4 regions of the Marinomonas sp. AWM4_232 genome follow, and region 2 is predicted to be linked to each of the others. Evidence: predicted binding sites of a transcription regulator. Region 2 holds the regulator's gene; each other region holds the start of a gene.
What was found. The regulator LexA, encoded in region 2, represses DNA repair genes until DNA is damaged. The targets are predictions, from matches to a motif close to TACTGTNTANNTANACAGTA.
Positions count from the first base shown of each region.

Region 1 (9,184 bases), 1.4 Mb from region 2:
TGCCGAGCATCTCTTGAGCATGAGCCAGAGTTTGCTCGGTAAGTTCTATTCCCCCTAGCAAGCGAGCAATCTCTTGGGTTCGTTTTGTCTCCACTAACGGTTCTACCTTAGATACCGTTGCCTCATTCAATACTTCCTTACTGACGCGGAAATGCTGATGTCCTTGGGCTGCAACCTGTGCCAAGTGTGTGACACAGAACACTTGCCCGCGATTGCCCACAGCGCGAAGCATCCGCCCAACCACCTCAGCGGTGCCGCCACTGATGCCCACATCGACTTCATCGAATACCAATGTCGGAATGACGGATGTGTGTGCCGTGACGACTTGGATGCCTAGGCTGATACGGGAAAGCTCACCGCCGGATGCCACTTTGCGAAGAGGTTGTGCGGGTTGCCCTGGGTTAGAAGCAATCATGTATTCGATTTCTTCATAGCCATTAGCGCTGATTTGATCCAGCGGATCGCAATGGATATGGAAGTGAGCATAAGGCATACCTAAGCCGTGGATTTGTTCTTCAACTCGTTGTGCCAGCTCCTCTTTAGCTTGCATACGCTTTTCTGTTAACAAAGTGGCGCTGGTTGTGAGCTGTTGATAAGCCTTTTCTTCTTTGAGCTTGAGGGCTTCTAAACTTTCTTCCCCACCAGATAAGCTGTCTAGTTCTGCTTCGACGTCTTCTCGCAAAGGAATTAAGCCTTCCGGCAACACTTTGTGTTTGCGGGCGGTGTCGTAGATATCGCTTAAACGTTGTTCGACATCTTGCAGGCGACCAGGGTCTTGCTCCAGAGTATCTTGGTAATGATTCAAGCTGCTTGAAGCCTCTTCCGCTTGGATGAGTGCTTGATTCATCATTTCTAAAGCGTTTTCAAGCTCTTTGGTGGCAGGGTGAATGGTGCTTGCCTGTTGGATGGCTTGATGTAGTAGCGAGCATATATTGCCTTCATCGTTATCTCTAAGGATGCCGCTCGCCGCGTAAGCTTTATATTGAGCGTCTGCAATGTTGGAGAGAAAAGCCTGCTCTGTTTCCAATTCCTCTAACTCGTGAGGCTTTAGGTCCAGCTGCGCTAACTCTTCCGCTTGGTATGACAGTAATTGGATTTTGGCTTCAAGTTCCGCTGAGCGATTTTGTTTTGCATGCAACTCTTCTTTCAGCTTACGCCATGCGTTGTATTCGTCACGAACTTGACGAGAGAGCTCTGTCAGCTGGCCATATTCATCAAGCTGTTGACGTTGTGCGCTGCGCTTTAACAGAGATTGGTGTTCATGTTGACCATGAATGTCGACGAGAAAGCTGCCTGCTTCCTTTAAGTCGCTTAATGTACATGGGCGGCCGTTAATGTAAGCCTTAGAACGGCCTTCTTTGCTAATGACTCGGCGCAATATGCATAGAGGATCGCTGCCATTCTCTAGGTCTCGCTCTTCTAGCCAGTGTTGTATTGCCGGATAAGCGCTGATTTCAAAGGTGGCGCTGATATCTGCCTTTTTTTCCCCGTGACGCACGACGCCTGCATCGGTGCGCCCCCCTAAACAAAGTGAAAGGGCATCCACCATGATGGATTTGCCAGCACCGGTTTCGCCAGAAATGGCGGTCATCCCAGGTTTTAGCTCTAAATCCAGAGTTTCTACAATGGCAAAATTTGAAATGGCGATACTGGTTAACATGGCATGCTCCCGATCAAGCAAAGTTTCATGGTTAAATATACAGTACTTTTATATGGTTCTTTATACAGTACTTGTACGTTTTTTGACAAGTGCTGAGAAAAGATTTTATTTGCATACATTTAATAAGGATTAGGTGTTGAAAGGTTAAAAGGTGACCCCATATACCACGCACAGACAGGTTACTTTCTGTTATTTGGAGATGAAAATGAGTGATCAAACGAATAAAGCACAGCAAGAAGTCGAGCAAGAAGAATTGCTAAACGAAGCCGATGCTGCCATCGCAGAAGAAGTCCTAGAAGGTATGGTAGATGATGCTTCTGATGAACTAGTTAAAGCACGTGAAGAAGCAGCGCAATACAAAGAAGTGGCGCTTCGTGCTCAAGCTGAAGCGCAAAATATTCGTCGTCGTGCTGAGCAAGATGTTGAAAAAGCGCATAAGTTTGCGCTGGAAAAATTCGCTAAATCCGTCATTACGGTTGCGGACAACCTAGAGCGTGCTTTGTCCTCTGCGGTAGAAGGTTCAGAAAATGACCCTATGCGCGAAGGTGTGGAGCTAACTTACAAAGACCTAGTAGAAACGCTAGCGCGTTTTGAAGTGGTTGCGGTTGACCCACAGGGCGAACCATTCAACCCTGAATTACATCAAGCGATGACCATGGTGCCAAATCCAAACATGGAGCCAAACACTGTGATGGATGTGGTACAGAAAGGTTACACACTTAATGGCCGCTTGTTGCGCCCAGCAATGGTGGTGGTTTCAAGCGCAGCCTAAAAAAAACTGTCATTTTTTTGACAGTGAGTGCTTGAAATAAAAATTGCCGTACCCAAATACAGAATTATCGAAACGAACAAAGAATTTTACTGGAGATACAACCATGGGCAAAATCATTGGTATTGACTTAGGTACAACTAACTCTTGTGTTTCCGTGCTAGACGGAGACAAGGCCCGCGTTATCGAGAACGCGGAAGGCGATCGCACCACCCCATCTATCGTAGCATTTACTGAAGATGGCGAGACATTGGTAGGTCAGTCAGCTAAGCGTCAAGCGGTTACTAACCCAACAAACACTCTATTCGCTGTTAAGCGTTTGATCGGACGTCGCTTCCAAGATGACGTGGTACAAAAAGACATCTCAATGGTGCCGTACAAGATCATCTCTGCAGACAACGGCGATGCATGGGTAGAAGTAAAAGGCGACAAGAAAGCGCCACCACAAATTTCTGCTGAAGTTCTTAAGAAAATGAAGAAAACAGCAGAAGACTACTTGGGTGAAAAAGTAACGGAAGCGGTTATCACGGTTCCTGCTTACTTCAATGACTCTCAGCGTCAAGCGACAAAAGACGCAGGTAAGATCGCTGGTCTTGATGTTAAACGTATTATCAACGAGCCAACAGCGGCTGCACTAGCATACGGTCTAGATAAAGCTTCTGGTGATTCAACAGTAGCAGTATACGACCTTGGTGGTGGTACATTCGATATCTCTATCATCGAAATTGCTGACGTTGATGGCGAGAAACAATTCGAAGTACTGTCTACGAACGGTGATACGTTCCTAGGTGGTGAAGACTTCGATATGCGCGTGATCGAATTCTTGGCTGCAGAGTTCAAGAAAGAGACGGGTATCGATCTACACAACGATCCACTAGCGCTACAACGTCTAAAAGAAGCCGGTGAGAAAGCGAAGGTTGAGCTATCTTCTTCTTCTCAAACAGAAGTTAACCTACCTTACATCACGGCAGATGCAACAGGTCCTAAACACCTTAACGTTAAGCTAACTCGTTCTAAGCTTGAGTCTTTGGTTGAAGATCTAGTGACTAAGTCTCTAGAGCCTTGTCGTCAAGCGCTGAAAGACGCAGATCTATCTGCTTCTGACATCGACGAAGTTATTCTAGTAGGTGGTCAGACTCGTATGCCACTTGTACAGTCGAAAGTAACTGAGTTCTTCGGTAAAGCACCTCGTAAAGACGTGAACCCAGACGAAGCGGTTGCAATCGGTGCATCGATCCAAGGTGCGGTACTAGCAGGTGATGTGAAAGACGTTCTTCTACTAGACGTTACGCCGCTGTCTCTAGGTATCGAGACTATGGGTGGTGTGATGACGGCTCTAATCGAGAAAAACACGACTATCCCAACTAAGAAGTCACAGGTATTCTCGACTGCGGAAGACAACCAGAACGCTGTAACGATCCACGCCCTACAAGGTGAGCGTAAGCAAGCGTCTCAGAACAAGTCTCTAGGCCGTTTTGACTTGGCTGACATCCCACCAGCGCCACGCGGTGTGCCTCAGATCGAAGTTAGCTTCGACATTGATGCCAACGGTATCTTGAGTGTCTCTGCGAAAGACAAAGCGACTGGTAAAGAGCAGTCTATCGTGATCAAAGCCTCTTCTGGCTTAAGCGATGAAGAAGTAGAACAAATGGTTCAGGACGCGGAAGCGAATGCTGAAGAAGACCGTAAGTTCGAAGAGCTAGTACAAGCTCGTAACACTGCGGACGGCATGATCCATGCAACTCGTAAGACTTTGACTGATGCTGGCGATAAAGCGACTGCAGAAGAAAAAGAAGCAATCGAGAAAGCGATCACTGATCTAGAAGCGGCTCTAGAGTCTAACGACAAAGATCAGATCGAAGAGAAAACGAATGCGTTGACTCAAGCGTCTGGTTCTCTAGCGCAGAAACTGTACGAGCAAGCAGATGCTGCTGAAGCTCAAGCAGGTGAACAAGCTTCTGGTCAAAAACAAGACGACGCAGTTGATGCTGAGTTTGAAGAAGTTAAAGACGACAAAAAATAAGCCAACCGCTTAGTTAAGTCGTCGTCCCAACGGGACTTATGCAAAACACGGGACGCTACCGTGTTTTGCTGTCTCTAGGGATTTGAACTCACTCTACATATTCAGGAACACCTGCAATGAGTAAACGTGATTATTATGAAGTACTTGGTGTTGCCAAGGATGCGGACAAAAAGGACATTAAAAAGGCCTACCGCTCATTAGCGAACAAGTACCATCCGGATAAGAACCCGGATAATCCAGAAGCGCTGGATAAATTCAAAGAGATTGCCGAGGCGTACGAAGTTCTGTCTTCAGAGGATAAACGTGCGGCCTATGATCGTTTCGGCCATGAAGGCGTGAGTGGTCAAGGTGGTCATGGTGGCTTTGGCGGCGGCGCTGGCGGCTTCAGCGACATCTTTGGCGACGTATTTGGTGATATTTTCGGTGGCGGCGGTGGCGGTGGTCAAAGCCGTACTCGTCGCGGATCAGATCTGCGCTACACCCTGGAGCTTGATCTTGAGCAGGCGGTTTGGGGTTGTGAAGAGAAAATTCGCATTCCAACGGCTGTAGAGTGTGATAAGTGTGAAGGCTCTGGTGCCAAGCCAGGTACTAAGCCAACGACTTGTCCAACTTGTAACGGTGCTGGACAAGTCCGTATGTCGCAGGGCTTTTTCTCTGTGCAGCAGACGTGTCCTCAGTGTCATGGCCAAGGTCAGATCATTTCTGACCCATGTAATTCTTGTCATGGTCAAGGCCGTAAGCAAGAGTACAAGACACTTAATGTTAAGATCCCAGCGGGTGTTGATACTGGCGACCGTATTCGTCTGTCAGGCGAGGGTGAAGCTGGAGCGTTTGGTGGCCCTTCAGGCGATCTATTTGTTCAGGTTTCGGTGAAACCTCATGCGATCTTTGAGCGTGATGGTGCGAACCTTTATTGTGAAGTGCCAATTAGCTTTGCAACGGCGGCGTTGGGTGGCGAAATCGATGTGCCAACACTTGATGGTCGTGTGCGTCTAAAAGTCACGCCTGAATGTCAGACAGGTAAACTGTTCCGTTTACGCAACAAAGGTGTGAAGCCTGTTCGTGGTGGCCCAGTGGGTGATCTGATTTGTAAGGTGGTGGTGGAAACGCCAGTGAACTTAACTGATCGTCAAAAAGAACTGTTAGAAGAGCTTGCGGAAACGATGGGTGAGAACTCAGAGCATTCACCTAAACAGAAAAGCTGGTTTGACGGCGTGAAGCGATTCTTCGAAGACATTAAAAAGTGATGCAAATCGCTATTTAAAACAAAGGAGCCAATTGGCTCCTTTGTTATTTTAGTAGATGTTCAATATATTGACGCAGCAGATTGGCGGCGTTGGTAAAGCTATTATTATTAGGGATGATGAAATCTGCTTTATTGCGAATCTCAATGGTTTTAAGAGAGGCTTGGCGTACATGTCGCATGTAGCGGCTAGTTACCTCATTAACATTACGCCCACGCTCCGCAATATCGCGCTTTAGGCGACGTACAATGGCTATGTCCATATCTGTATCCACATAGAGCAAGTAGTCCACGGCGTCGCGGATGCCAGGGTCTTGGAACATCATATGGCCTTCAACCAGCACCACTTTGGAAGGCTCCAAATTACGATAGCCGACTCGTTTGTGTTGCGAATGGTCGTAAACTGGGATTTCATTTGGCTGTTGTTGATTTTTACAGTTATGGATGGCTAGGGTGATGCTTTCTAAATCTAGCGAGTTTAGATCATCGAAATTGTAGACGTCCGGGTCGATGTTGCCGCAGCCTTTGTAGAAACTATCCTGACAAATAACGGTCAACTTATCTCCTAAGCCTTCTGCTAACAGTGAGCATAGGCGGCTTTTACCGCTACCTGAAATACCGGTGATGCCGATTACGAGTGCCATGGGCTACCTCAAAATAGAAAAATGAATTTGCATTGCTGAGTGGAAGAATTAGGCTCTAGTTTAACAGAGAAGTGTTAAAATCGCTTCCTGACTTATTGGTTAACATAATGAAGATTGAGATTTTCATGTGGAATAAATGCTTACGCACATTTTCTTTGATTTTACTTACCTTGTTGCTATCTGCTCCTGCCTCGGCAAATGATGAGCCAGAGGCATCTGAGCCAATAGAAGAGCCAGTGGTCTACTCTTCAGGGGCTGAACTATTTGGTATACCGTTTAACGATTTATCGAAAGATAAGTTCGAAGAGCACTTGGCTAAAATTGGTTTAGAGCCTTACCCTTCCTACCGAGAAGGCATTGCCAACTATAGCCTCGGTGCGTCTGGTATTTTAGGTATCAAAGAGCTAACAGTTATTTATAACCGTTACCAATATGTTGAGCGAGCCACGATGTCTGGTGTTGTTGAGAGTGCAGAGCTACGCGCTAAGCTTGGTCATTTGTTGGAAGGAAAATACGGTCCGCCTTCAATTGGCTTTGTGCGTGATGGTTATGGGCGTGCTCGTTGGATGCTGTCAGATGGCACTGAGATTGAGTTGCGTAATACTACCTTTGATGTATCAGTGAGCTATATTGACCGCGTTCCAAGACGTGCTTCGGCTTCAGGTCGCATAGATGTCGAGGCTCTGCTGCGTAGGAGCCAATAACCATATGGATATTGTACAAGACATTAATATGGTGTTTGTTCGCCTAATTCAGCCTTATCTTTCTGATATCGCATTGGCTCTCATGGCCACCAGTTTGGTGATCTTAGGTGATTGGCTTAACCGGACGTTAAAGCGCTCTGTGGCGAGCTGGTGGTTTGTAGCGCGTATTGCAGCTTTTGTTCTGATGTGTACTTTTGGTTATGGCCTGCTGACGCTTTGGGGGCAGCCGTTTATTTATCAAGTGTTAAGCATGACGGATCCTGTATGGCGGCCGACTCTAATTCTGGTTTGTTTTTGTTTGCTGGGGATTATCGCCGAGAGAAAACGTTATTTATAAAAAAATTAAGAAATTTTCCTTCTTTTTCTGTAGTGAAATTACGTAACTTTATTAGAAAAAGTGCCGTAATTTTACTGCAATCATCATAATGTCGTTATTTATTTACGCACTTCTTATTCTTACGTTGTTTTCATAAAAAAAAGCTCTAAAGTACCGTTTTTAAAGGTTTTTTGTTGCCTTGTTACAATTTGTTTTTACCTCAATGAATGGGTAGACTGCGCCCAAATTGTCGCAAAACGTTTGTATTTCTCGGGGGCAGATAAATGACAAACACTTGGTTAGAAACGGTTTCCAAAGTTGAATCAATGATTCCACTATTGGGTAAGCTAGGTCGTGAGCAGTCAGTTAAAGTTCAGCTTGCTGGACAAACTTTGATGTCAGATTCTGTTACTGGATTGGTAGCATTGTTTGATCAATATCCAGCAGTAGACCTAGCTCGTGTGTATCAAGTGTTGGAAAAACTGATCGCAAACAAAACATCTAATGCCGTTGTTGAGCTTGAAGAAGCATTGACTGATGCGGACATCGCATCGCTAGCAAGCTTTGCTCAAGCGGGTTCTACAACACCGGTTGTTTTGTACGGTTTCGGTCGTATTGGTCGCTTGCTTGCACGTCGCATGTGTACGCTTGGGCATACCACTCCAGGTATGAATTTGGCTGCTATCGTTGTTCGAAAAGCAGGTGATAATGACTTAGCTAAACGCGCTAGTCTGCTTAAGTTTGATTCAGTTCACGGTACTTACGAAGGTGTTGTTAAAGCGGATGCTGAGAATGAGCAACTGATTATCAACGGCCAGCCAGTTAAGATTATTTACTCATCTGATCCAAGTGAAGTGGATTACACTGCCTACGGCATCAACAATGCTTTGCTAGTAGACAACACTGGTCGCTGGCGTGATCACGATGGACTGAGTATCCATCTAGCTCGTCCAGGTATTGATCGTGTTGTACTGACAGCGCCTGGTAAGCAAATGAAGAACATTGTGTTTGGCGTTAACGATTCGGATATCGAATCAAACGATCAAATCCTATCAGCGGCTTCTTGTACAACGAATGCGATCACTCCGATTCTTTCTGTTCTTGAAGAGAAGTACGGTATCGAATCTGGTCACGTTGAAACAGTGCACGCCTACACGAATGATCAGAACCTAATCGATAACGTTCATAAAGGCGATCGTCGTGGTCGTGCTGCAGCCATGAACATGGTAATGACAGAAACGGGCGCAGCGAAAGCGGTTTCTAAAGCGATTCCTTCTCTTGAAGGTAAGCTAAGTGGCAGTGCGATTCGTGTTCCTGTTATCAATGTTTCTATCGCGGTTCTAAGCTTGAACTTGAAAGCGGAAACGTCAGTTGACGAAATCAACGAAGTACTGAAGAAAGCCTCTGCAAGCGCTGCGCTAGCAGGTCAAATTGGCTTCAGTGCAGAAGCTGATGCGGTAAGCTCTGACTTCATCGGTAGTGAGCAAGCAGGTATTTTGGACTCTCTATCAACAAAAGTACGTGGTAACCAAGCGACTCTTTACGTTTGGTACGACAACGAATATGGCTACAGCTGCCAAGTAGTGCGTCTAATGGAAAAATTAGCGCAGATGGCACTGGCTGATAGCAACGCTGTAGAGACTGCAGCGGCGTAATGACCGGACACATTTAAGCATGTGTGTTAGTTCGGCGACCTTCGGGTCGCCGTTTTTTTTGCCTAAAAATAATGTGTTTTTGTTTGTCTTGAGTGCCTAGCTAAGTTTAGACAAAAAAAATCGGGCACAAGGCCCGATAAATGTAACTAGCAGTTGATGTGATGTGGCGC
Region 1 is NZ_JBSWTA010000001.1:2,185,452-2,194,635, forward strand. Features, by position in the region: gene recN (DNA repair protein RecN) at 1-1,660, opposite strand, end outside; gene grpE (nucleotide exchange factor GrpE) at 1,866-2,432, shown strand; gene dnaK (molecular chaperone DnaK) at 2,536-4,452, shown strand; gene dnaJ (molecular chaperone DnaJ) at 4,569-5,699, shown strand; gene ACXAC1_RS10415 (uridine kinase family protein) at 5,743-6,339, opposite strand; gene ACXAC1_RS10420 (uridine kinase) at 6,447-7,043, shown strand; gene ACXAC1_RS10425 (DUF3392 family protein) at 7,048-7,380, shown strand; gene ACXAC1_RS10430 (glyceraldehyde-3-phosphate dehydrogenase) at 7,644-9,014, shown strand.
Region 1: a site for LexA is predicted at 1,686-1,705, ahead of recN (DNA repair protein RecN). Genes of this name have one in related genera too.

Region 2 (9,184 bases):
AACTGTTTAACACCATGACCGGCAAGAAAGAAGAGTTCAAGCCGATCGAGGAAGGTAAAGTAAAAATGTACGTATGTGGCATCACAGTCTATGACTTCTGCCACATTGGTCACGCGCGGGCGATGATCTCTTTTGACGTCATCACACGATTCTTGCGCCACATTGGCTACGATTTGACATTTGTTCGTAACATCACGGACGTTGATGACAAGATCATTAAGCGTGCTGAGGAAAATGGTGAAAAGCCATCTGAGCTTACCGAACGCATGATTGCTGCAATGCACGAAGATGAATTGGCTCTAGGTAATAAACTGCCTGACCAAGAGCCTAAAGCAACTGAGTTCATGCAGCAGATCATCGACATGATCCAAGTATTAGTGGATAAAGGCTTTGCATATCAAGGCGAAAGCGGCGATGTATTTTACCGTGCAAGCAAGTTCTCTGAGTACGGCAAGTTAAACAACCGTAAACTTGAGGACATGCTAGCTGGTGCTCGAATTGAAGTGGAAGCTTCAAAAGAGCACCCGGCGGATTTCGTACTTTGGAAGCCTGCGAAAGCTGGTGAAGTCTCTTGGGATTCTCCTTGGGGCAAAGGTCGCCCAGGTTGGCACATCGAGTGTTCAGCGATGTCGACTCACTGTCTGGGTAATCATTTTGATATCCACGGTGGTGGCCCGGATCTTAAGTTTCCACACCACGAAAACGAAATTGCGCAATCTGAAGCGGCAACAGGCGAGCAGTATGTTAATTACTGGATGCACTGTGGAGCGGTTCGCGTAAATAACGAAAAAATGTCTAAATCGCTAGGCAACTTTTTCACGATTCGCGAAGTGCTTGAGAAGTTCAACCCAGAAGTAGTGCGTTACCTGATGGTATCGAGCCAATACCGCAGCAGTATTGATTACTCTGATGCGAGCTTGAAAGAAGCCAAGACAGCACTTGAGCGACTGTACACAGCGCTTCGTGGCCAAGAAATCGCAAGTAGCTATGTTGCTACGGAATACACTCAACGCTTTGAAGATGCGATGCGTGATGATTTCAATACACCTGTAGCGCTTTCTGTTCTGTTCGAGTTAGTGCGTGAGCTAAACAAAGCACGTGCAGAGGGAAGCGAGCAGGCAGCAACGCTTGCAGCTGAACTTAAAGCATTGGCGGATCTTGTTGGTTTGCTATCTCAAGACCCAGAATACTTTATGCAAAACAGTACGGTTAACGAAGGTTTGTCTGCTGAAGAGATCGAAGGTTTTATTGCTGAACGTGCACAAGCACGTAAAGATAAAAACTTTGCACGCAGTGACGAGATTCGCGACTTGCTATTAGAGCAGGGGATTACACTGCTAGATACACGTGAAGGCACGACTTGGACACGTGGTTAAGTCTTTACGTATTGACTGAGTATTAAAAAGGGAGGCTTTGCCTCCCTTTTGTTTAGATCGATGTCTCTATCTCGGATCAGTCACCTGATTTAACACGAACAGCTAATACATCACATGGTGCGCCGTGCAGTACGCCATTGGCTGTTGAACCTAGAAGCAAAGCCAAGCCATGTCGGCCGTGGCTGCCGACTACAATTAAGTCAGCGTTATTTTCTTCCGCTACTCGATGGATTTCGGTTTCAATACCACCCTGGGTAACGACAGTGGCTTGCACAGGAACATCTAGTTGATCAACTAAGACTTCCATTCGTTGTTTTGCTGTAGTCTGCAGTTGTTCTTGAATGTCGCTTACATCAATCGGCACATCACCGCCGTAAGCGTAGTTTAAAGACTCAATAACGTGGATAATAGTCAGTTGACCATCAAACGCCTTGCACATTGCAGCGGCCTTGTTGGCAACTAAAATACTTTGGTCCGTTAAATCCACCGCCAAAACAATGCGTTGGTAGGGCATGGGATACCTCCAATTTTGGGTTCCATTTGTTCTTAACACTTTAAGAGTAATTCAATGACAGCTTTAATTGTAGTGTTTATTACCCTTTCCTTGATGGGGTCCGCTTTATGGATCATGCCTTCAAAGAGAGAGCGAGAAAAAATGTCTCTTCGTATGTTGGCTCGAAAACACAATATCACCGTTCAATTAACCAGTATTGAACTGCCCGATAAATGGGATAAGGTGACTGAAAAAGAAAGTGTCTGCGCCTATCACAAGTATCGCGAAAAACCGCTTAAAGACTTTAGCGATATCAATGTATACCCATATGAGGTTTGGAAACACCCAGAAATTTGTAAAAATTGGTATGCAAGCCAATCATTTACACTTTCAGGGCGCGCCATTTCTATATTAGAAAAACATCACAATGTCTTTGTTGCGATAGAAATTAGCGCAGCGAAAGTGAGCTTATACTGGCGAGAAAAAGGTGACGATGAAACCGTTAATGAGGCCAATGAGCTTATTGAGGACCTTTTGCAGCTTCGTCTTGGCTAGCCGCGGGCTGGCTTTGATCTTCTAAAGAATGCATAAGCTCCGTGAGCATTTCCTCGGGGGTTTCTGCATCTTGAATTGCCATAACTTGCGGAGCAAAAATCTCTTTCATTCGGTCATCAACAAACTTTTCAAGCTCTTTCTTTTCTGGTCGATCGACGTTGTTGGATTTCAAATGTGACAAAATAACGCTATATAAAGTTTGTGCAACGCGCATATCGCCAGAGTGAAAATTTTTATTGGCTTGTACAATTTGACGGTTGAGTTGAATCCACAAATTTAGCCAACGCAAATAGGTGTAGCATAATTTGTAGTGAGTGTTACTGATGCGACCTTTTCTTCGCATATAAAGAAGCATTTTTGCGGCTTTGGTAATCCGTTCTTTGTACTTGGTTTTTTCATGGAAGCTCATCTCATCCGGTTCATGATGAAATTCAGTGGGAGCCTCTTCTCGTTCTGCTTCGGCTTTGGCAATACGCTCTTCTATTTTTTCAGGATCATCTGAGTAGGAAACAAGCTCCCTTAAATTCTCCAAATAAAAGTCATAGAATACATCACTAACAATCATATCGGTGTTTATGCTACGTAAGCCAATGATATGCTGCTCCATGCGATCAGCACGATTTTGCAACTGTAAATACTTTAGTCGACGCTCTTTTAGTTCTTGTTCTTTTTGATGTGCACGAGAACCAATCACTACTGAAATCAGCACGATTATGAAAAGAATGACTATAGTTAAGATCTGAAGCGTAGCCATGATTGTCCTTTTTAAATGATTTCAGTATGTTAAAGGGCAAATACTGGACTCGGCAATAGGAATGTTGCGAATCTGTAAGGGATTGCTTGTCATATAATAGCGCTTTGCTTAATATCTGCGCCCCTAAAGTAATCAAACTACGTTCATCTTTCAAAAGTAATTAAGGCTCGAACAACTCAATGGCTAAATCTCTGGTTATCGTGGAATCGCCGGCAAAGGCGAAAACAATTAACAAGTACCTCGGCAACGACTATGTCGTAAAGTCGAGTGTAGGTCATATACGAGATCTGCCTGCAGGAACGACATCAACCTCCACTCCGCAGGAGCGTGCTAAGCAAGCGGCCTTAACTCGAAAGATGAGTCCAGAAGAAAAAGCGGTTTACAAACGCACCAAGGCTCGCAAACAGCTCATCAACCGTATGGGTGTTGACCCCGAGCAAAATTGGGCTGCTCACTACGAAGTGCTTCCAGGAAAAGAGAAAGTCGTCGATGAACTAAAACGCCTAGCCAAAAATGCTGACACTATCTATCTCGCAACCGATTTGGATAGAGAAGGTGAGGCGATTGCATGGCATTTACGTGAAGCCATTGGTGGTGATGACAGTCGCTACAAGCGAGTTGTGTTCAATGAGATCACTAAAAACGCCATCAAATCCGCTTTCGATACGCCATCTGACTTGGACATAAACCGTGTTAACGCTCAACAGGCACGTCGTTTTCTTGACCGTGTAGTTGGTTTCATGGTGTCACCCCTGCTATGGGCAAAAGTTGCCCGCGGTTTATCTGCTGGTCGTGTGCAGTCTGTAGCTGTGAGACTAATTGTAGAGCGTGAAAAAGAAATTCGAGCTTTCATTCCAGAAGAATTCTGGGAATTGGATGCTAACTTAGCGACAAAAGATGATTCAAACATTACCTTTGAAACCGCTAAGTACCAAGGAAAAGAGTACCGCCCTACATCTAAAGAGCAATCTGACGAGCATGTTCAGCGAATTGAAAAGCTGCCGTTTAATGTCGCTAATCGTGAAGACAAACCGACCAAGTCTAAACCTTCAGCACCATTTATCACGTCAACACTACAACAAGCTGCCAGCACTCGCCTGAGCTTTGGTGTTAAAAAGACGATGATGCTCGCTCAACGTTTGTACGAAGCGGGTTACATTACTTACATGCGTACTGACTCGACCAACTTAAGCCAAGAAGCGGTAGAATCTGTTCGCGAGTTTATTCAATCGAGTTACGGTGATGCTTACTTACCAAAAGAAGCGCTGCGCTATTCAAGCAAAGAAGGTGCTCAAGAGGCCCACGAAGCGATTCGACCATCAAGCGTAACGGTTACTCAAGACATGCTTCAGGGCATGGATAAAGATGCTCATCGTCTTTACGATTTGATCCGTAATCAGTTTATTGCCTGTCAAATGACGCCTGCAGAATACACGTCGACAACGATCACTGTGATGGCGGGTGAATACGAATTGCGTGCTAAAGGCCGCATCCTTCGCTTTGATGGTTACACGCGAGTGTTAACACCTGTAGGCAAGAAAGCAGAAGATACGATTCTGCCTGATGTACAAAAAGGCGATCAATTAACGCTGCTAAGCTTAGATCCGGCGCAACACTTCACGAAGCCACCGGCTCGTTTTAGTGAAGCGAGCCTTGTAAAAGAGCTAGAAAAGCGCGGCATTGGTCGTCCTTCCACTTATGCTTCGATCATCTCTACGATACAAGATCGTGGTTACGTTCGAGTTGAGAATCGTCGTTTTTATGCTGAGAAAATGGGCGACATTGTGACCGATCGATTGGTGGCAAGCTTTGACGATCTAATGAACTACAGCTTCACTGCACAAATGGAAGAGAAGTTGGATGACATCGCGGAAGGCGAAAAAGATTGGATTCAAGTTTTAAACGACTTCTACCAAGATTTTAGTCAAACACTCAATCAAGCGGAAGCAGAAGAAGGTGGTATGGCTCCAAACGAACCTACGCCGACCGATATTCCGTGTCCGACATGTGGTCGCCCAATGCAAATCCGTACCGCTAGTACGGGGGTTTTCTTGTCATGTTCTGGTTACGCACTGCCACCAAAAGAGCGCTGTAAAGCAACCATAAACTTGGTCAGTGGCGATGAAGCAGTTGCAGTAGATGATGAAGAAGGCGAATCTAAAGCACTGATCAACAAGCGTCGTTGTGATATCTGTGGCTCAGCAATGGACAGCTACTTGGTTGATGAGCATCGTAAGCTTCATGTGTGTGGTAACAATCCATCATGTACAGGTTACGAAGTAGAGCAAGGTACCTTCAAGTTGAAAGGCTATGACGGACCAGTTATTGAGTGTGACAAATGTGGTTCTGAAATGCAGCTTAAGACTGGTCGTTTTGGTAAGTACTTCGGTTGTACCAATGAAGAATGTAAAAACACTCGTAAGCTTTTGAAAAATGGCGAAGTGGCTCCACCAAAAATGGACCCAGTACCAATGCCTGATTTGCCATGTCAAAAGGTAGAAGATCACTATGTTTTGCGTGATGGTGCGACCGGCTTATTCTTAGCTGCGAGTCAATTCCCGCGTAAGCGTGAGACTCGACCGCCATTGGTAAAAGAGTTGAAGCCGTACATGGAACAAATTGATCCTAAATACCACTACTTCGATAAAGCCCCTTTGCAAGACGAAGAGGGTAACCCGACCGTTATTCGCTTTAGTCGTAAAACTAAAGAGCAATACATTATGACTGAAGTAGAAGGAAAGCCTACTGGCTGGAAGGCTTTCTATGAAGGTGGTAAATGGAAAATCGAACATGGTAAGAAGAAATGAGCGGTTCAAGCTTAGCAAGCGTAACCAACCAGCGCCTAGACGCTGCTAGAAGACTGCTTCAGCAAGCAACAGAAATGGATAACGATTGGATGACTCAAAGCCTTGAGTCATCTGCATTGTTCCAGTTAAGATGCGGGCTGAATGGACTGCTGCAAGAGGTGAAAACCTCTTACAGCCTACCTGCTGCTCTCGATTTAGACTCGTTGCTTCAAGCCGCGAATGCGAAAGGCATCAGTGTTCCTGTGCTGAATGAGTTGGCACTATTGAAAAACAATGGTCAATCTTGGTTGAGCCAATTGCATGTTGCCTTCCAAGCCGCCTTAGATTGCCAAGTGGCTAATCAGTCCTATGGAGCAGGAGTGGAATTGATTGGCCGCGGCTCTGACGCTGGTACATCTACGAAATACATTTTGAGCTCTTTAACAGAGTTAGTCTTACGCTATCGCGAAGACGCGGCCGAATATTAGTGATGAAAGATACCTACTTAGAAATTGTCGAATTGGAAAATGGTGAGATTGTCTTACGCCCAGCAGGGGAGGATGACGATAAAACTCCTATTGCAACACTCACGATTTCCGATGATACGAAAGACTTCCTGAAAGATCGTTATTTTGAGCTTGCCAAGTGCATGTTCCATGCGGGCATCGACTTCGTTTATTCAGAAGATTTCGGTGGCATGGATTCGTCTGAAGGCGATGTGCACGATGAAGAGTTTATGCCGCGGATTTTGCATTAAATAAACCGTTTCGAATCATGGTCAATGCCATAAAAAAGCCTCTATCACTAGAGGCTTTTCAGGAATTGATTATAGGAATTGATTAATGGCCTCGTCGGATTACGCCCACCGAGAGCCCTTCAATGGCAAAGTCTTCGCTTTCCAGATCTACGATAATGTCATTAAATTCTTCGTTTTCCGGGATTAAGCGTACTTCACGACCTTTTTGCTCAAATCGCTTCACGGTTACTTCATCACCGATGCGGGCCACCACGATCTGACCATTGCGCACCGTGTGAGTTTTATGGACAGCTATCAGGTCACCATCTAGAATGCCTGCGTCTTTCATACTCATGCCGTTAACAGACAGTAAGTAGTCAGCTTTTGGTGAGAACATTTCTGCGGCGATAGGGATTCTGGCATCGATGTTCTCTTGTGCCAAAATTGGATAGCCTGCTGCGACTCGTCCAACAATTGGTAAAGTGCCAGCTTCATCGTTCGCACTTACGGGTGCTTCTTGCTCTACAAGGCGAATGCCACGAGAAGCGCCAGAAAGCATTTCGATTGCGCCTTTTTTGCTAAGCGCTTTTAAATGTTCTTCTGCTGCGTTTGGGGAGCGAAAGCCTAAACGCGCCGCAATTTCAGCACGAGTAGGTGGGAAGCCTGTTTCGTTAATAAATTCGCGAATTGTTTCTAGTACGTCAGACTGTCTTTTTGTTAATTTAATCATACGGCATCTGTTTGTTTATACAGTTACTGTTATTATATACAGCTATCAATCAATTGCTCAACTATATTCCATGCTTTCAGACTCGATAAAAGAAAATATTCAAACGGCCTATCGCGCTTACCTTGAAGCCAAAGGCCATAAAGCACGTGTTGGTCAGCGTCATATGATTGCTACGATTGCACGAACGCTTGGTAATATACGACAAGGTTCAGAAGGCGAAAGGCTTGGTGAGAAGCATGTTGCCGTGGTTGAGGCTGGAACAGGTACTGGCAAAACACTTTCTTACTGTTTATCTGCCATCCCCATTGCGAAAGCCAAAGGGCTTAAATTAATCATATCAACAGCCACTGTTGCGCTGCAGGAGCAGATTCTCCATAAAGAGCTGCCAAGCCTGCTGGAATACACCGATTACACGTTTCGCTATACCTTGGCCAAAGGTCGTGGTCGCTATCTTTGCTTAAATAATTTAGAGAGCTTTCTAAGTGCGGAAGATCAAGCCACAGAAGATATGTTTGCAGGCCTGTTTGAGCAACACTTAACACCTGATGATGTAAATACCGTTTTGTATCAGGAAATGGACGACTCACTTCGTGATGGCAAGTGGGATGGCGATAAAGATAATTGGGAAGGCATTATTCGTGAGCAGGATTGGCGACGTTTAACCACCGATCATCAGCAGTGCACGAACCGCAATTGTGCGAATTTTTCAGCTTGCCCATTTTTTAAAGCCAGAGCTGAGTTAGAGACGGCCGATGTTATCGTGGCTAACCACGACTTGGTATTAGCAGACTTATCATTAGGTGGCGGTGCGATCTTATCCGATCCCAAAGAAACTATTTATGTGTTTGATGAAGGGCATCACCTACCAGACAAGGCAATCGGTCATTTCCGTCATGAGGTCCGTCTACAGCAAAGCATTAGTTGGCTTAAGCAGCTAGACAAGAACTTAATCAACCTACGTCAAGAGCTGACCGATGAGGTCAGTTTAACGGGGCAAATCCTTCTAAAATTGCCACAGCAGATACAAAGCACGATCAATTTTATTCAATATGCACAGCAAGGGCTCGCTCCATTTATTCAGAATTTAGGTTTAGATGAAGACTCGCGACAGCATCGCTTTGAGTTTGGTGTGATTCCTGATGAGTTAAGGCAGCTTGCTTACAGCTTATCTACTTCCTATCAAAAGCTGTTTAACCAGATAGAGAACATTCAGGACGAATGTAAAAAGGTGAAGCAAAACGAAGGGATGGGATTAACCGAAGAAACCGCAGAGAACTGGCTACCGATCCTTGGTGTCATCCTTGGTCGCTTAGAAGCTTGTGTGGAACTATGGAAGCTTTACGCTGCGCTGGACGATCAAAACTATCCCCCAAACGCTCGCTGGTTATTGGTGGTTGGGCAAGGGCTTGAACAGGACATAGAGCTAGGCGGATCACCGATCTTGGCTGCTCATACGCTGAGAATGCAACTGTGGGATAAGTGTTTTGGTGCTGTGGTGACATCAGCCACACTGACTGCGTTAAACGAATTTCATCGCTTTAACATGCGCTCCGGCGTACCAAGAGAAAGTGAATACCTAAGAGTCGTCAGTCCCTTTGATTTCCAGAACAAGGGCACGTTAGTTGTTCCGAATATGACGTCTGAGCCCAATCATGCAGAAGCACATACAAAAGAGCTCATCACATACTTGAACGACAACGTCGATACATCGCTTGGCTCGTTGGTGTTGTTTTCCTCACGACGCCAAATGGAAG
Region 2 is NZ_JBSWTA010000001.1:3,586,921-3,596,104, reverse strand. Features, by position in the region: gene cysS (cysteine--tRNA ligase) at 1-1,376, shown strand, start outside; gene ACXAC1_RS17015 (universal stress protein) at 1,453-1,890, opposite strand; gene ACXAC1_RS17010 (hypothetical protein) at 1,945-2,424, shown strand; gene ACXAC1_RS17005 (DNA topoisomerase I) at 2,390-3,178, opposite strand; gene topA (type I DNA topoisomerase) at 3,358-5,985, shown strand; gene ACXAC1_RS16995 (DUF6586 family protein) at 5,982-6,452, shown strand; gene ACXAC1_RS16990 (hypothetical protein) at 6,455-6,721, shown strand; gene lexA (transcriptional repressor LexA) at 6,804-7,430, opposite strand; gene dinG (ATP-dependent DNA helicase DinG) at 7,501-9,184, shown strand, end outside.

Region 3 (5,476 bases), on a different contig from region 2:
AACGTCAGTACGACCCAGTTGCTATGATGAAAACGCTTGGCGGTAGCCGCGCGATGATCCGTAAAATCTATTTATTACATTTGAGCCTTGTGTGTTCAATGTCGGTGATTGTGGGTTTACTGATTGGTTATGGTTTACAAGCGATTGCCACTGATTATTTGGCACAAACCATGGGCTCAGCATTGCCGAGTGCATCGGCAAAACCTTGGATCATTGCGATTAGCACGGGTGTGATTTGTGCGGTTATGTTTTCAATTAAACCGCTACTCGATTTATTTGATATTCCGCCGCTCCGTGTGCTTCGCCGTAACTTAGGCGACCGTTTATTGGTAAGTAAAGTGCACCTTACTATGTCGGCGCTTACTGTGTTTTTACTGATGTGGTTATTTAGTAACAACATCAAAATTAGTGCAATTTTGTTCCTTTCGACGGCATTTTTAATTGCGGTGTTATTTGCTTTATCAAAGGTTATTTTTGGTGGTGGCCGCAAACTTGGCTTGAGTCCGGGCAACAGTTGGTCATTGGCGATTGCGTCAATTCAAAAGCGTGCCAATGTGAATGCGGTACAATTAATTAGCTTTGCTTTGGCAATCAAGTTATTACTGTTTTTAATTGTACTTAAGAACGACATGATTTCGGATTGGCAGTCTCAGCTTCCTGAAAATGCCCCTAATTCATTTTTAGTGAACATTACTGAGCAAGAGTTAGAGCCTATTACTAGCTTCTTAGCGCAAAATGATATGCCAACGTCTGATTTCTATCCGGTTGTTCGTGGCCGTGTAAATGCCGTAAATGGTGAGTTGGTTGCCCGCGAAGTATCACAAGAAGACAACGAAAAGAAAGACGAAGAAGCCCGCTCTGGTATTGGCCGTGAGTTAAACCTAACTTGGCGTAAAGACTTACCTAATCAAAACGAGCTTATCGACGGTACATGGTTTAGTGAAGACTCAGTAGCCGAGGCATCGGTCGAAGAGTCGATGCTTGAGCGCCTTGATGTAAAAATAGGCGATACGCTTACTTTCTTAATTGGCGCGCAGTCGTTTGACGCAAAAATTACCAGTGTACGTAAGGTTAATTGGACCACGCTTAAACCTAACTTCTTTATTATTTTAAGCCCAGATGTGCTAGCTAGTTTCCCGGCTACTTATATTTCATCAGTGAATGTAAAAGCAGAGAAAAAACGTGAGTTTAATGAGCTAATGCGTCAATACCCAACGGTTAACGTGATAGATGTTGAAAGCTTCATTAAACAAATTCGCTCAACCATAGAACAAGTATCGTTAGCGATTGGCTTTGTACTAGCGATTGTGGTTGCCTGTGGCGCTTTAGTACTTATTTCACAAGTACAAGCAAGTTTGGGTGAGCGAATGCAAGAGATTGTTATTTTGCGAACTTTAGGTGCGAAAGGGCGCTTAATTAAAAATGCCACCTTATATGAGTTTTTATTATTAGGCGTAACTGCAGGTTTAGTCGCTGCCATTGTCAGTGACATCGCTCTGTTAATAGTGCAAAGACAGATGTTCGATTTAGCAGGTAAGTTCCACCCTCATATTTGGGTTATTGGCCCAGCAGTCGGGGGCTTATTTGTGGCATGTTTGGGTTATTTGATGATAGCGCGAACAATGCGAAAAAATACCCAAGGCTTATTACGCTCGCTCGCGTAAATGTCTTAATTAAAGGTTGACTATAAAATGCTCGCAATTGCGGGCATTTTTTATGAATTGCAATTGGCTACTGGTAATTTATACAGTGCTCTGGCATTATTAACCGCAGATAATAATGATAATAGACGAGTCAGTTAGTTGGCGATTATTTTAGGGATTGATCCTGGTTCACGATTAACAGGGTACGGCGTGATTGCCCACCAAGGTGCTAAGTTCACTTATTTAGGCAGTGGCTGCATTAAATTGGCCGATCACGATTTTCCGATACGCTTAAAAATGATTTACCAAGGGATCAGTCAATTGGTAGAGCAATTCTCCCCAGACAGTTTTGCTATCGAAAAAGTGTTTATGGCACACAACCCAGACTCAGCGCTTAAACTCGGTCAAGCACGTGGCGCTGCTATCGTTGGTGCTTCAATGGCAGAGCTGCCAGTTTATGAATATTCAGCTCGGCAAATTAAGCAGGCCGTTGTAGGTAATGGCGGAGCCGATAAGTCTCAAGTACAGCATATGGTTAAAAACATTTTAAAGCTGCCAGGTACCCCTCAAGCCGATGCCGCAGATGCTTTAGCAATTGCTATTTGTCATGCACACTCAGAACAAAATTTAATAAAACTTGCGGGCAGTGCGAGCAAAACCGTAAGAGGACGATTAAGGAAGTAATATGATTGGTCGATTAAATGGCTTACTAGTAGAAAAGCAGCCACCAGAAATTCTTATCGAAGTAAGTGGTGTAGGCTACGAAGTACAAATGCCCATGACTTGCTTTTATGATTTACCAGCAGTGGGTGAGCAAGCGATTATTTATACCCATTTTGTGGTACGTGAAGATGCCCAGCTATTATTTGGCTTTAACAACAAAACCGAACGCGCTTTATTTAGAGAGCTTTTAAAAGCCAATGGTGTAGGGCCAAAGCTTGGTCTAGCTATTTTATCGGGTATGTCGGCGCAGCAATTTGTAAGTTGTGTTAATAATGAAGATGCGACCACACTGGTTAAACTACCGGGCGTTGGTAAAAAAACGGCTGAGCGTTTAGTGCTCGAAATGAAAGACAGGCTTAAAAATTGGGGTAATGACTTATTTACACCATTTAGCGATAATGCCGTCATTGAGCCATCAAGTGATGATACCCTAGTGGCAAATAATGCTGCTGATGATGCTGTATCAGCACTTGTGGCATTAGGCTATAAGCTACCGCAAGCACAAAAAGCGGTTAAAACAGTGAACAAACCAGATATGACGACCGAGGTTCTAATTAAAGAAGCTCTAAAATCAATGTTGTGAGTAAACCATGATTGAAGCAGATCGCTTAATAGATGCGAGTGAACAAAGTAACGAAGACAGTGTTGATCGTGCCATACGACCAAAACTGTTAACCGATTACACAGGCCAGCCGCATGTTAAGCAACAAATGGAAATTTTTATTGAGGCAGCTCGCCATCGTGGCGAAGCGCTGGATCACTTATTAATATTTGGTCCACCGGGTCTTGGTAAAACCACACTTGCAAACATTGTTGCCAACGAGCTTAAGGTTAATATTAAAACAACGTCGGGGCCAGTGCTTGAAAAAGCAGGGGATTTAGCCGCACTTTTAACGAACCTTGAAGAAGGTGACGTACTGTTTATTGACGAAATTCACCGTTTGAGCCCGCAAGTCGAAGAGATTTTGTATCCAGCAATGGAAGATTATCAGCTGGATATCATGATAGGTGAAGGCCCTGCAGCACGTTCAATAAAGCTTGATTTACCGCCATTTACTTTAATTGGCGCAACAACGCGTGCTGGCTCACTCACCTCACCACTTAGAGACCGTTTTGGCATCGTACAGCGATTAGAATTTTATTCGGTTGAAGACTTATCAAAAATTGTTGCCCGTTCAGCAAGCTTTTTAGACTTAACCATGTGCGATGAAGGTGCTACAGAAATCGCCAAGCGTTCACGCGGTACACCGCGCATAGCAAACCGTTTATTACGCCGCGTTCGTGATTACACCCAAGTGAAATCAGACGGTAAAGTGAATGCCACAGTTGCAGAGCAAGCCCTCGATATGATTGATGTTGATAAAAGCGGTTTTGACTACATGGATAGAAAATACCTGTTAGCTATTATCGAAAAATTTATGGGCGGCCCCGTTGGCCTTGATAACCTAGCGGCTGCAATTGGTGAAGAAAAAGAAACCATTGAAGATGTGATAGAGCCGTTTTTAATTCAACAAGGCTTTATACAACGCACCCCACGCGGACGACTTGTTTCAGACATCGCTTATTTACACTTTGGGCTAACGCCAGAAAAATAACTAAAAACCCCGCGGTTAGTTACAAGCTTTAAGCTATAAGTATCAAGCAGCTCGAAAGGGCTGCTTTTTATCGAGATAAATTGCTTGTATCCAACGGGTAAGTAGATTTTTACCGCTTACCGCTTACCGCTTACCGCTTACCGCTTACCGCTTACCGCTTACCGCTTACCGCTTACCACTGGGTTGTTGTCTTATTTTAACATCTGTAATTCACATGCTGTTAAGTTATCGATAGGTATTCTCATTGACGTTTGTGTAGGCAAAAAAAAGCCCGCATAAGGATGCGGGCAAACAACAAGTTGAAGGAAGTAATCCAGGGAACTACGGTCTACTTAAAAAAGGTTTTATCCAGATTTAAGTAAACCTAGTGCAATACGAAATTTCATATTGCTAAAAACGGAGCTTAATGAAAGAAACTTTCATGAGGTTGCTAGCTCGGTATAGGTAAATAATACGCAATGATGGATTTTTCTTCAAACTAGAAAAATTTTATTTTCAGATAAAAAAAACTAATGTGAGTATATTTTTTAATTGTTTTCTTTTTGTTCACATTGTGAATATATTAATTTTAAGTTTATGAATGGGAAGGTTTTTATAAATTTTAAGAACTTTATTCAGGATTAGTTTAAGTATTCTGTAGTAGATTCGTAAAAGTGCTTTTGGGTGTTTATGCGTTATTTATGAATAAACGTCGAGTTTTTGGCTGTTTTGGTTGCTTTTTAGTGTCACTGTAGTGACTTATTATTAAGGTGAAAATATGCATAATTGTATTGATAAAACCTAATGTGGCTAAAAAATAACTAAGCAAATTGCTTTTTACCGTTATTTGCCGCTAATTCACAGCAAGAGCGTTGTCAGTTCATAGCTGACTAGATACACTAGATGTAACTTTTGGCCGCCTTTGTGGTCAATAAATACAAGTGTAAAAAATATAACAAATTACATAGAAATCTATTTTAGGAGTTTAACGTGGGATCAGGGCTTAACTTTTTAGATCTTATTCTAGAAGCCAGTGTACTTGTCCAGCTAGTAATGTTGGCATTAGTCGGTATGTCGGTAATGTCATGGGCAATTATCTTTCAGCGTAAAAAAGCGATTTCTGATGCACTTAATGGCGCAAAGCGCTTTGAGCAGAAGTTTTGGTCGGGTATTGACCTAAGTAAATTATACAACGAAGTATCAGCGCGTCCTGGTGGCGCATCAGGTGTTGAAGCATTATTCGTTGCAGGTTTTAAAGAGTTTGCACGTCATAAGAAAAATTCACCACAAAGTGCAAGTATTGTTATGGAAGGCACACACCGTTCAATGCGTGTTGCTTTATCGCGTGAAGTTGAAAAGCTTGAGTCAAGTTTATCGTTTTTAGCAACAGTGGGTTCTATTAGTCCTTACATCGGCCTGTTTGGTACAGGTGTGGGGTATTATGAACGCATTTATCGCATTAGGTGAAGTTAAGCAAGCAACGCTACAAATGGTAGCGCCAGGTATTGCTGAAGCACTAATCGCAACAGCAATGGG
Region 3 is NZ_JBSWTA010000011.1:19-5,494, reverse strand. Features, by position in the region: gene ACXAC1_RS20120 (ABC transporter permease) at 1-1,664, shown strand, start outside; gene ruvC (crossover junction endodeoxyribonuclease RuvC) at 1,803-2,327, shown strand; gene ruvA (Holliday junction branch migration protein RuvA) at 2,329-2,949, shown strand; gene ruvB (Holliday junction branch migration DNA helicase RuvB) at 2,957-3,961, shown strand; gene ACXAC1_RS20100 (MotA/TolQ/ExbB proton channel family protein) at 4,931-5,407, shown strand; partial or broken gene ACXAC1_RS20095 (MotA/TolQ/ExbB proton channel family protein) at 5,382-5,476, shown strand, end outside.
Region 3: a site for LexA is predicted at 1,733-1,752, ahead of ruvC (crossover junction endodeoxyribonuclease RuvC). Genes of this name have one in related genera too.

Region 4 (9,184 bases), 1.8 Mb from region 2:
ATGCTAGCGGAAAAATGAACCACTATGAGAAAGGGAGGCATATGCCAGATATTGAGCTTTCAAGAAAGATAGCCAAGGCACTACATGTACCCTTGAGTTTTTTTTACTGTGAAGATGAACTGAGTGCAGAAATTGCACGTTTAGCAGATATGCTAGATGACGAAGGAAAGCAGCTTATTATAAAAGCGATAAAAGCAAGAATCGAAGAATCAAAATGAGTGTGATCGATTTGCTATAAAAAACTATATCTAATATTCAGCCTAGTTGAAGGAAAAATAGAAATCTCCTGTAAATAGTGGAGGACTCTTTGAACTACCACTCTAGCCATTACCTATAAAATTCAGAAACAACCTTCCTTTGACCTGTAACCGTTTCCATATATGCGAAACTAATTTATATGTGAGTCTGATGAAGCATCTTCATATGCTCTCACAGGTGTACCTTACCACACATCTATTGAACCAACTTTTGGAGTTAATGCCCGTTCTTTATAGAAAGATTTTAAACATTTATTTTTGTCTTATTGTACTGATGACAATTCTACCAAGCTTTTAAACATTTTTTATTTACAGAAAAAAGAAAGCCGCTAAACAGCGGCTTTCAAGAAAAGTTTTAAACATTTCTAACTTTATCTTGGTTCAAAAAGGAATGTCGTCATCAAAGTCGTCAAAGTTTGGCGCAGGCTGTTGTGGTTTCGCTGGCTCTGGCGCTTTTGGTTGTGCAGGAGCTTGCTGCGGTTGATTACCCCAGCTGCCAAATGATTGCGGTTGCGCTGCGGGTGCTGCTTGCTGAGGCTGACCATAGCCACTTTGAGCAGGTTGCTGACCGTAGCCACCCTGCTGAGGCTGTTGTGCTGGTTGCTGAGGTGCCGAGCCGTAACCACCTTGCTGTGGCGCTGACTGCTGAGGCTGACCACCACCGTAACCGCCGCCCATGTTGTTGTCATAACCACCTTGTTGACCATCTGCTCGGCCGTCCAGAAGTTGCATTTCGTTAGCAACGATCTCAGTGGTGTAACGTTTGATGCCGTCTTTTTCCCACTCGCGTGTACGCAAAGAGCCTTCGACGTACACTTTTGAACCTTTCTTGATGAAGTCGCCAGCAATCTGGCCTAAGCGGTAATTACCACGGTCCATAAAGGCAACACGGTGCCATTCTGTGCGCTCTTGCATTTGACCTGTTTGGCGATCGCGCCAGCTTTCTGTCGTTGCCAAGTTAACATTTGCAACGGCTGCACCTGATGGCATGAAACGCACTTCTGCATCGCTGCCAGCGTTGCCAATCAAGATTACTTTATTTACTCCACGTGCCATGACGCTACTCCAATAATATTTTCAGTACTGATTGATACTAGATTACTTTACATGCGGCACAATGCGCTGCAACGCAGCTTTATCAAGCTGCTTTTTGTCTACTTTCAAATAAGCGGTCTGCTCATCCATAAATATTTGCATGTCTTCCACTCCTTGGATTGCCATGATTTCTTCGGTTAATTGCTGCACATCGTCTTCGGTGTGTGCAACAACACTAAAAGCCATACTGGTTACTTGCTTTGGGGCTGGCTGCCACGCGCTGACCACTGCCCAAAGTAACCAAATACCGCCAATAATACTAAACAGCATAGTCATCGAGGTATTTTGTAGTAACCAACCACCACCAGCTCCACCAACAAAGGCGCCCAAAAACTGATGAGTTGAAAAGACCCCCATAGCGGTACCGCGGTATCCTACTGGTGCCAATTTACTAACAACAGAAGGCAATGTAGCTTCGAGCGTGTTAAATGCGACAAAGAACAAGCATACAGTAACGCCAAACAGCCATACGTTAGATGCCCACTCCATCGCCACCGTCGCTAGACCAATTATAGTGATCACAATGGTTAACACATGCTTCATTAAGCCTTTTGCTTCCGCAGCAATGACCAACGGTAACATAAGCACAAAGGCTGCGCCCATGACCAGCAAATATAAAATACTGTGTTGCCCTAGGGTCAGCTCATAGCGATGAATCAATAGGCTTGGAATCGCAACGAACAGGGCTGTTAAACTGCCATGTAGTAGAAACACACTGATGTTTAAAAAGCGCAGGCGCCCATTACGCAATACATCTTTTAATGCTACCAAACTTGGGGTCGTATCACGCTTAAACGTATGTTCCGTCACATTAGGGACAGCCCATACGATTAATCCCATCCCCACAATAGAGAAGGCAAAAGATAGATAGAACAGCCCTGCTAAGCCAACCCATTGAAACAGAACTGGACCTAGTATTAAGGACAACATAAACGATGCACCGATACTAATCCCGACCATCGCCATGGCTTTAGTACGATTTTGCTCTTTGGTCACATCGCTCAGCAACGCCATTAATGTACTGGCAATCGCGCCAGCGCCTTGTACCGCTCGACCGATAATCAAAGTGGCAATGCTGTCAGCGTGAGCACAAATGATGCTACCTAGTGCAAACAGCAACAATCCAAATAGTATGACCCGCTTACGTCCTAGCTTATCGGACAACATCCCCATTGGGATTTGCAGTGAAGCTTGTGTAAAACCATAAATCCCAATTGCAGCGCCGATCAATGCAGCATCCGCTCCATCTAAGCCATCCGCAGCGACACTGATAACAGGCATAATTAGAAACAGCCCAAGCATACGGAATAAATAAACCATTGCTAAGGCTAAAACTGAGCGGCGTTCGATAACATCCATAAGTGCGACTGCTTGCGTAATTGAGAGACGATTATTGAAAGATCGCAGATTTTACTAAAAATACCGTTGAAGCTCTATTTTAACTACTGTAAAAATAGACAGTTATTCTTGTTTGAATGACTTTTTCCTTGGTTGCATTACATTTTGGAGACTCATGGACACTATAACCCTTCGCGGCGCACGGACCCACAATCTTAAAAACATCGATTTGGACATTCCTCGCGACAAACTAGTGGTCATCACCGGCCTATCAGGGTCCGGTAAATCATCGCTGGCATTCGATACTTTGTATGCGGAAGGGCAACGTCGCTACGTTGAATCACTTTCAACTTATGCTCGTCAATTCTTGTCCATGATGGAAAAGCCAGACATCGACCACATTGAGGGCTTATCCCCTGCGATTTCGATTGAGCAAAAGTCCACATCACATAACCCGCGCTCAACAGTGGGCACCATTACTGAAGTGTACGATTATCTGCGCTTACTCTATGCTCGCGCTGGCCAACCACGCTGTCCAGATCACGGGGAACCGCTGGAAGCGCAAACCATCAGCCAGATGGTCGACAAGGTTTTATCGCTGCCAGAAGAAAGCAAAATGATGATGCTCGCGCCGATCATCAAAGATCGTAAAGGTGAACACCTTCATACCATCAGCGAATTACTCTCTAAAGGTTTTGTCAGAGCACGTATCGATGGCATTGTTGTAGACTTGGACGATGCTCCAGCTCTGGAGAAGAACAAAAAGCACACCATAGAAGTCGTCATTGATCGCCTTAAAGTGCGCTCTGATTTACAGCTTCGTTTAGCAGAGTCTTTTGAAACCTGTTTATCTCTCTCAGATGGCATCGCAAAAGTCATCAATATGGATGATGAAAAGGATGAACTGGTTTTCTCAAGTAAATTTGCCTGCCCAGTTTGTGGGTACGCGATTACGGAACTTGAACCTAGGCTCTTTTCATTCAACAACCCTAATGGCGCCTGTCAGACTTGTGACGGACTTGGCACACAGCAGGCATTTGATGCGGACCGAGTTATCCAAGATGAGAATTTAACGCTGGGTGAAGGTGCTATCCGAGGTTGGGGGCGCCGCAGCATTTTCTATTTCCAGCAACTTAATGCGCTGGCTAACTTCTATGGCTTTGATATTGATACGAAATTCAAAGACATCCCTAAAGCTTATCAAGACAAAATCTTAAATGGCTCAGGAAAAGATAAGATCGACTTTGTCTACATCAATGAACGTGGCGACAAGATGACACGCTCACATGTATTCGAAGGGGTATTACCTAACTTAAGCCGACGTTATCACGAAACTGAATCTGACAGTGTCCGTGACGATCTATCACAATACATTAGCACCAAGCCATGCCCAAGCTGCCATGGCACACGCTTAAACAAAGCGGCTCGTAATGTGTTTATTGCCAATGAGACTCTGCCCGACATCGTCAAAAAGCCAATTGCTGAATGCCTAGAATACTTCGAACAGCTGCAGCTAACGGGCGCTAAAGGTGAAATCGCAGCCAAGATTCTAAAGGAAATTCGCGATCGACTAAGCTTCCTTGTGAATGTTGGACTGGATTACCTTACTCTAGATCGTAAGGCTGACTCACTTTCAGGCGGGGAAGCACAGCGAATCCGCTTAGCCAGTCAAATCGGTGCTGGACTTGTTGGGGTAATGTACATCCTTGATGAACCCTCCATTGGACTACATCAGCGCGATAACGAACGCTTAATAAGCACGTTAACTCGCTTAAGAGACTTGGGAAATACCGTCATCGTAGTCGAGCACGATGAAGACGCCATACGCGTAGCAGATCACCTAATTGATATTGGCCCGGGTGCAGGTGTACACGGCGGTCAAGTAATTGCCTCGGGGACACCGCAAGACATCATGGACTGTGAAGCCTCTATTACAGGCCAATACCTAACAGGTAAACGTAAGATCGAGGTGCCAGCGTTACGTCATCAAGCAACACAAGGCAAACAGCTGACTCTACATGGGGCGAAAGGCAACAACCTTAACGATGTCACCTTGAGCATTCCAGTTGGCGTCATGACCTGTGTAACAGGTGTATCGGGCTCTGGTAAATCGACTTTGATCAATGGAACACTGTTCCCCTTAGCTGCAACAGCGTTGAATGGCGCGACCACATTAAGCGCAGCACCACACGAGAAAATCGAGGGATTAGATCATTTTGATAAATGCGTCGATATTGACCAAAGCCCAATCGGTCGAACACCTCGTTCAAACCCTGCGACCTACACTGGCATTTTTACACCAATGCGCGAGCTTTTCTCCGCCACTCAAGAAGCTCGCTCCCGTGGCTACAAACCTGGGCGCTTCTCTTTTAACGTTAAGGGTGGGCGTTGTGAAGCTTGTCAGGGTGATGGTGTAATCAAAGTAGAAATGCACTTCCTACCCGACGTGTATGTTCCATGTGATGTATGTAAAGGACAACGTTACAACCGAGAGACCTTGGAAATCACTTATAAAGGCAAAAACATTCACGAATGTTTAGAAATGACGATCGAAGAAGCACGTGAATTTTTTGACCCAGTTCCATCCATTGCACGAAAACTACAAACACTGATCGATGTTGGCCTTGGCTATATACGTTTAGGGCAAGCAGCAACAACCCTTTCTGGTGGTGAAGCACAGCGGGTGAAACTCGCCAAAGAACTTTCTAAACGCGATACTGGTAAAACGCTTTATATCTTAGATGAACCGACAACAGGACTTCACTTTGCAGACATTGAACTTCTTTTATCAGTTCTGCATCGCTTACGCGACCACGGCAATACGATTGTGGTAATTGAGCATAACTTAGACGTGATTAAAACGGCTGATTGGATTGTAGATTTAGGGCCAGAAGGCGGTAGTGGTGGAGGCTATATTATTGCCGAAGGAACACCTGAAGCTGTTGCAGAACACATGACTTCACACACAGCTAGGTTCTTAAAGCCAATGCTTTAAATGAGAAATTTGATGATAAAAAAGGAGCGTATAGCTCCTTTTTTATTCAAACCCTGTTGGGTATGAATAACATTCAGACATAAAAAAGCCGAGCTTTTGGCTCGGCTTTTTTTAAGCAAATGCTGTATTACTCAGCGTCTGCAGCTTCCGCAACTGGACGATCAACCAGTTCAACGTAAGCCATAGGTGCATTGTCACCTGCGCGGAAGCCGCATTTTAGAATGCGAACGTAACCACCAGGACGACCTTGGTAACGAGGACCAAGTTCAGAGAACAATTTACCTACTGCATCTTTGCTACGAGTACGAGCAAAGGCTAGGCGACGATTCGCAACGGAATCTTCTTTCGCCAATGTGATCAAAGGCTCAGCAACGCGACGAAGTTCTTTGGCTTTCGGCAACGTAGTCTTAATAACTTCGTGCTCGAATAAAGAAGCAGCCATGTTTTTGAACATCGCTTTACGATGTGAGCTAGTACGGTTTAAGTGACGTCCACTCTTACGATGACGCATTTTACATTCCTTACCAAACTACGGTGGTCAGGGAACAATGATCTAGCGAGCTAGAACTTTGCTGTCGTCTTTCAAACTAGCTGGTGGCCAGTTTTCTAGACGCATTCCCAAAGACAGACCGCGCTGTGCTAAAACATCTTTAATTTCAGTTAATGATTTCTTACCAAGGTTAGGCGTTTTAAGTAGCTCAACCTCTGTACGCTGAATCAAATCACCGATGTAGTAGATGTTTTCTGCTTTTAGACAGTTAGCACTGCGAACGGTTAGCTCAAGATCATCAACCGGGCGTAGCAAAATCGGATCAATCTCATCCTCTTCTTCTTCTACAACCGCTTCGCTTTCACTCTCAAGAGCGACAAATACTGCGATTTGCTGTTGTAGAATTGTCGCTGCACGGCGAATCGCTTCTTCAGCATCGATCGTACCATTAGACTCAATGTCAATGACAAGTTTGTCTAAGTCGGTACGCTGCTCTACACGAGCATTCTCGACGCTGTAAGCAACACGACGAACAGGACTGAAAGAGGCATCCAGCTGCAAGCGACCAATAGGACGAGTCTCATCGTCACTAGCAACACGAGCGTCAGCAGGCTCATAACCACGACCACGTGCAACCTTGATCTGCATGTTAAGCTCAGCAGTGTCATCAAGGTGACAAATCACATGATCTGGGTTAGCGATCTCTGAGTCGGCAACAAGTTGGATATCTCCAGCTGTTACAACACCAGGACCTTTCTTACTTAGTGTTAGAGTTGCTTCATCTTGCCCGTGTAGAGCGATCGCAACTCCTTTTAGGTTAAGAAGAATTTCAATAACGTCTTCTTTTACCCCTTCAATCGCACTGTATTCATGCAATACACCGTCGATTTCTACCTCAACGATTGCACAACCAGGCATAGAAGACAAAAGAATACGGCGCAACGCGTTACCCAAAGTATGACCAAAACCACGCTCTAGTGGTTGTAGTGTCACTTTGGCACGTGATTGACCTAATTCTTGAACTTCGATGTTGCGTGGGGTTAACAATTCGCTCACTGAACGCTGCATAGATCCACCTATTTCTTAATCCTAACCATCTAGCTATTACTTAGAGTAAAGCTCGACGATTAGGTTCTCATTAATTTCAGCTGATAAATCGGCACGCTCAGGAGCAGCTTTGTAAGTTGCTTCCAATTTAGTTGAATCAACTTCGATCCAGTGGATCGGCGCACGATTTTTAGATAGCTCTAGTGCGTTTTGTACACGCAACTGCTTCTTAGCTTTTTCACGGATAGACACAACATCACCAGCTTTAACTTGGTAAGATGCAATGTTAACCGCTTCGCCGTTAACTAGGATAGCCTTGTGGCCTACTAGCTGACGAGCTTCCGCACGTGTTGAACCGAAGCCAGCACGGTAAACTACGTTGTCTAGACGAGACTCAAGAAGTTGCAGAAGGTTTTCACCTGTTGCACCTTTGATACGAGCCGCGTCTTTGTAGTAGTTGCGGAATTGTTTTTCAAGAATGCCGTAAATACGACGAACTTTTTGCTTTTCACGAAGCTGTAGACCGTAATCAGAAAGACGACCACGACGTGCACCGTGCACACCAGGAACTGTTTCTGCTTTACATTTTGATTCTAAAGCGCGTGAGCCACTTTTAAGTTGTAAGTCTGTGCCTTCACGACGAGACAATTTACAAGTAGGACCTAAATAACGAGCCATGTGTCTGTCTCCTCTTAAACGCGACGTTTCTTAGGCGGACGGCAACCATTGTGCGGAATTGGCGTCACGTCTGTGATGTTATTGATGCGCAGACCCAATGCATTCAATGCACGAACTGCGGATTCACGACCAGGACCAGGGCCCTTGATCATTACGTCAACGTTCTTTAGGCCGAACTCTTGAGCAGCAGCTCCGGCACGTTCTGCAGCAACCTGTGCCGCAAATGGGGTACTTTTACGAGAACCGCGGAAACCAGAACCACCTGCAGTCGCCCAAGACAAAGCGTTGCCTTGGCGATCGGTGATAGTCACGATCGTGTTGTTAAAAGACGCGTGTACATGAGCAACACCGTCGACGACCGTCTTTTTGACTTTTTTCTTGGTATTGCGCGTTGCTGGCTTAGCCATATTGCACTTTTCCTAAATCTAATGCTCAGCTCTAGCAGACTTAATGCACTAGAGCGAAACGCGTTGAATTACTTACGAATTGGCTTACGAGGGCCTTTTCGCGTACGAGCGTTCGTTTTGGTACGTTGACCACGAACAGGTAAGCTGCGGCGGTGACGGATGCCACGGTTACAGCCTAAGTCCATCAGACGTTTGATAGACATGCTGACTTCACGGCGGAGGTCACCCTCTACAGTAAACTTAGCAACTTCGCCACGTAGACGGTCTAGCACTTCATCACTTAGAGAACCGATTTTATCAGTTTCTGCGATACCTGCAGCTTGGCAGATTTCTTGTGAACGTGTGCGACCGATCCCGAAGATGTAAGTTAGAGAAATGACCGCATGTTTATTGTCAGGAATATTGACACCGGCTATACGGGCCATTCACTTTACTCCGTTGTTATGGATGAATCTCTTCATCACTTTGCTTTCATGAGGGCGGACGATTATGCCAGCATAGCGGACAAAAATCAACCACCCTCCCATCATCGAATAATCGAGCTATTAACCTTGACGCTGTTTGTGACGAGGCTCAGAGCAGATCACTCGAACTGAACCGTTACGACGAACGATCTTACAGTTACGACAGATTTTCTTTACAGATGCACGTACTTTCATGTTCAACTCCAACCTATGCTTAACGCATTAGGCCATTTGGACCATATCCAGTCAGATTAGACTTTTTCATTAATGATTCGTATTGATGACTCATTAAGTGACTTTGTACTTGAGACATGAAGTCCATCACAACGACCACTACGATTAACATCGAAGTACCGCCGAAGTAGAAAGGGACATTCCATGCTACAACAAAGAACTGAGGCATCAATGACACT
Region 4 is NZ_JBSWTA010000001.1:1,742,399-1,751,582, reverse strand. Features, by position in the region: gene ACXAC1_RS08330 (helix-turn-helix domain-containing protein) at 1-218, shown strand, start outside; gene ssb (single-stranded DNA-binding protein) at 639-1,313, opposite strand; gene ACXAC1_RS08320 (MFS transporter) at 1,356-2,711, opposite strand; gene uvrA (excinuclease ABC subunit UvrA) at 2,866-5,685, shown strand; gene rplQ (50S ribosomal protein L17) at 5,813-6,196, opposite strand; gene ACXAC1_RS08305 (DNA-directed RNA polymerase subunit alpha) at 6,239-7,243, opposite strand; gene rpsD (30S ribosomal protein S4) at 7,280-7,900, opposite strand; gene rpsK (30S ribosomal protein S11) at 7,915-8,307, opposite strand; gene rpsM (30S ribosomal protein S13) at 8,376-8,732, opposite strand; gene rpmJ (50S ribosomal protein L36) at 8,853-8,966, opposite strand; gene secY (preprotein translocase subunit SecY) at 8,986-9,184, opposite strand, start outside.
Region 4: a site for LexA is predicted at 2,796-2,815, ahead of uvrA (excinuclease ABC subunit UvrA). Genes of this name have one in related genera too.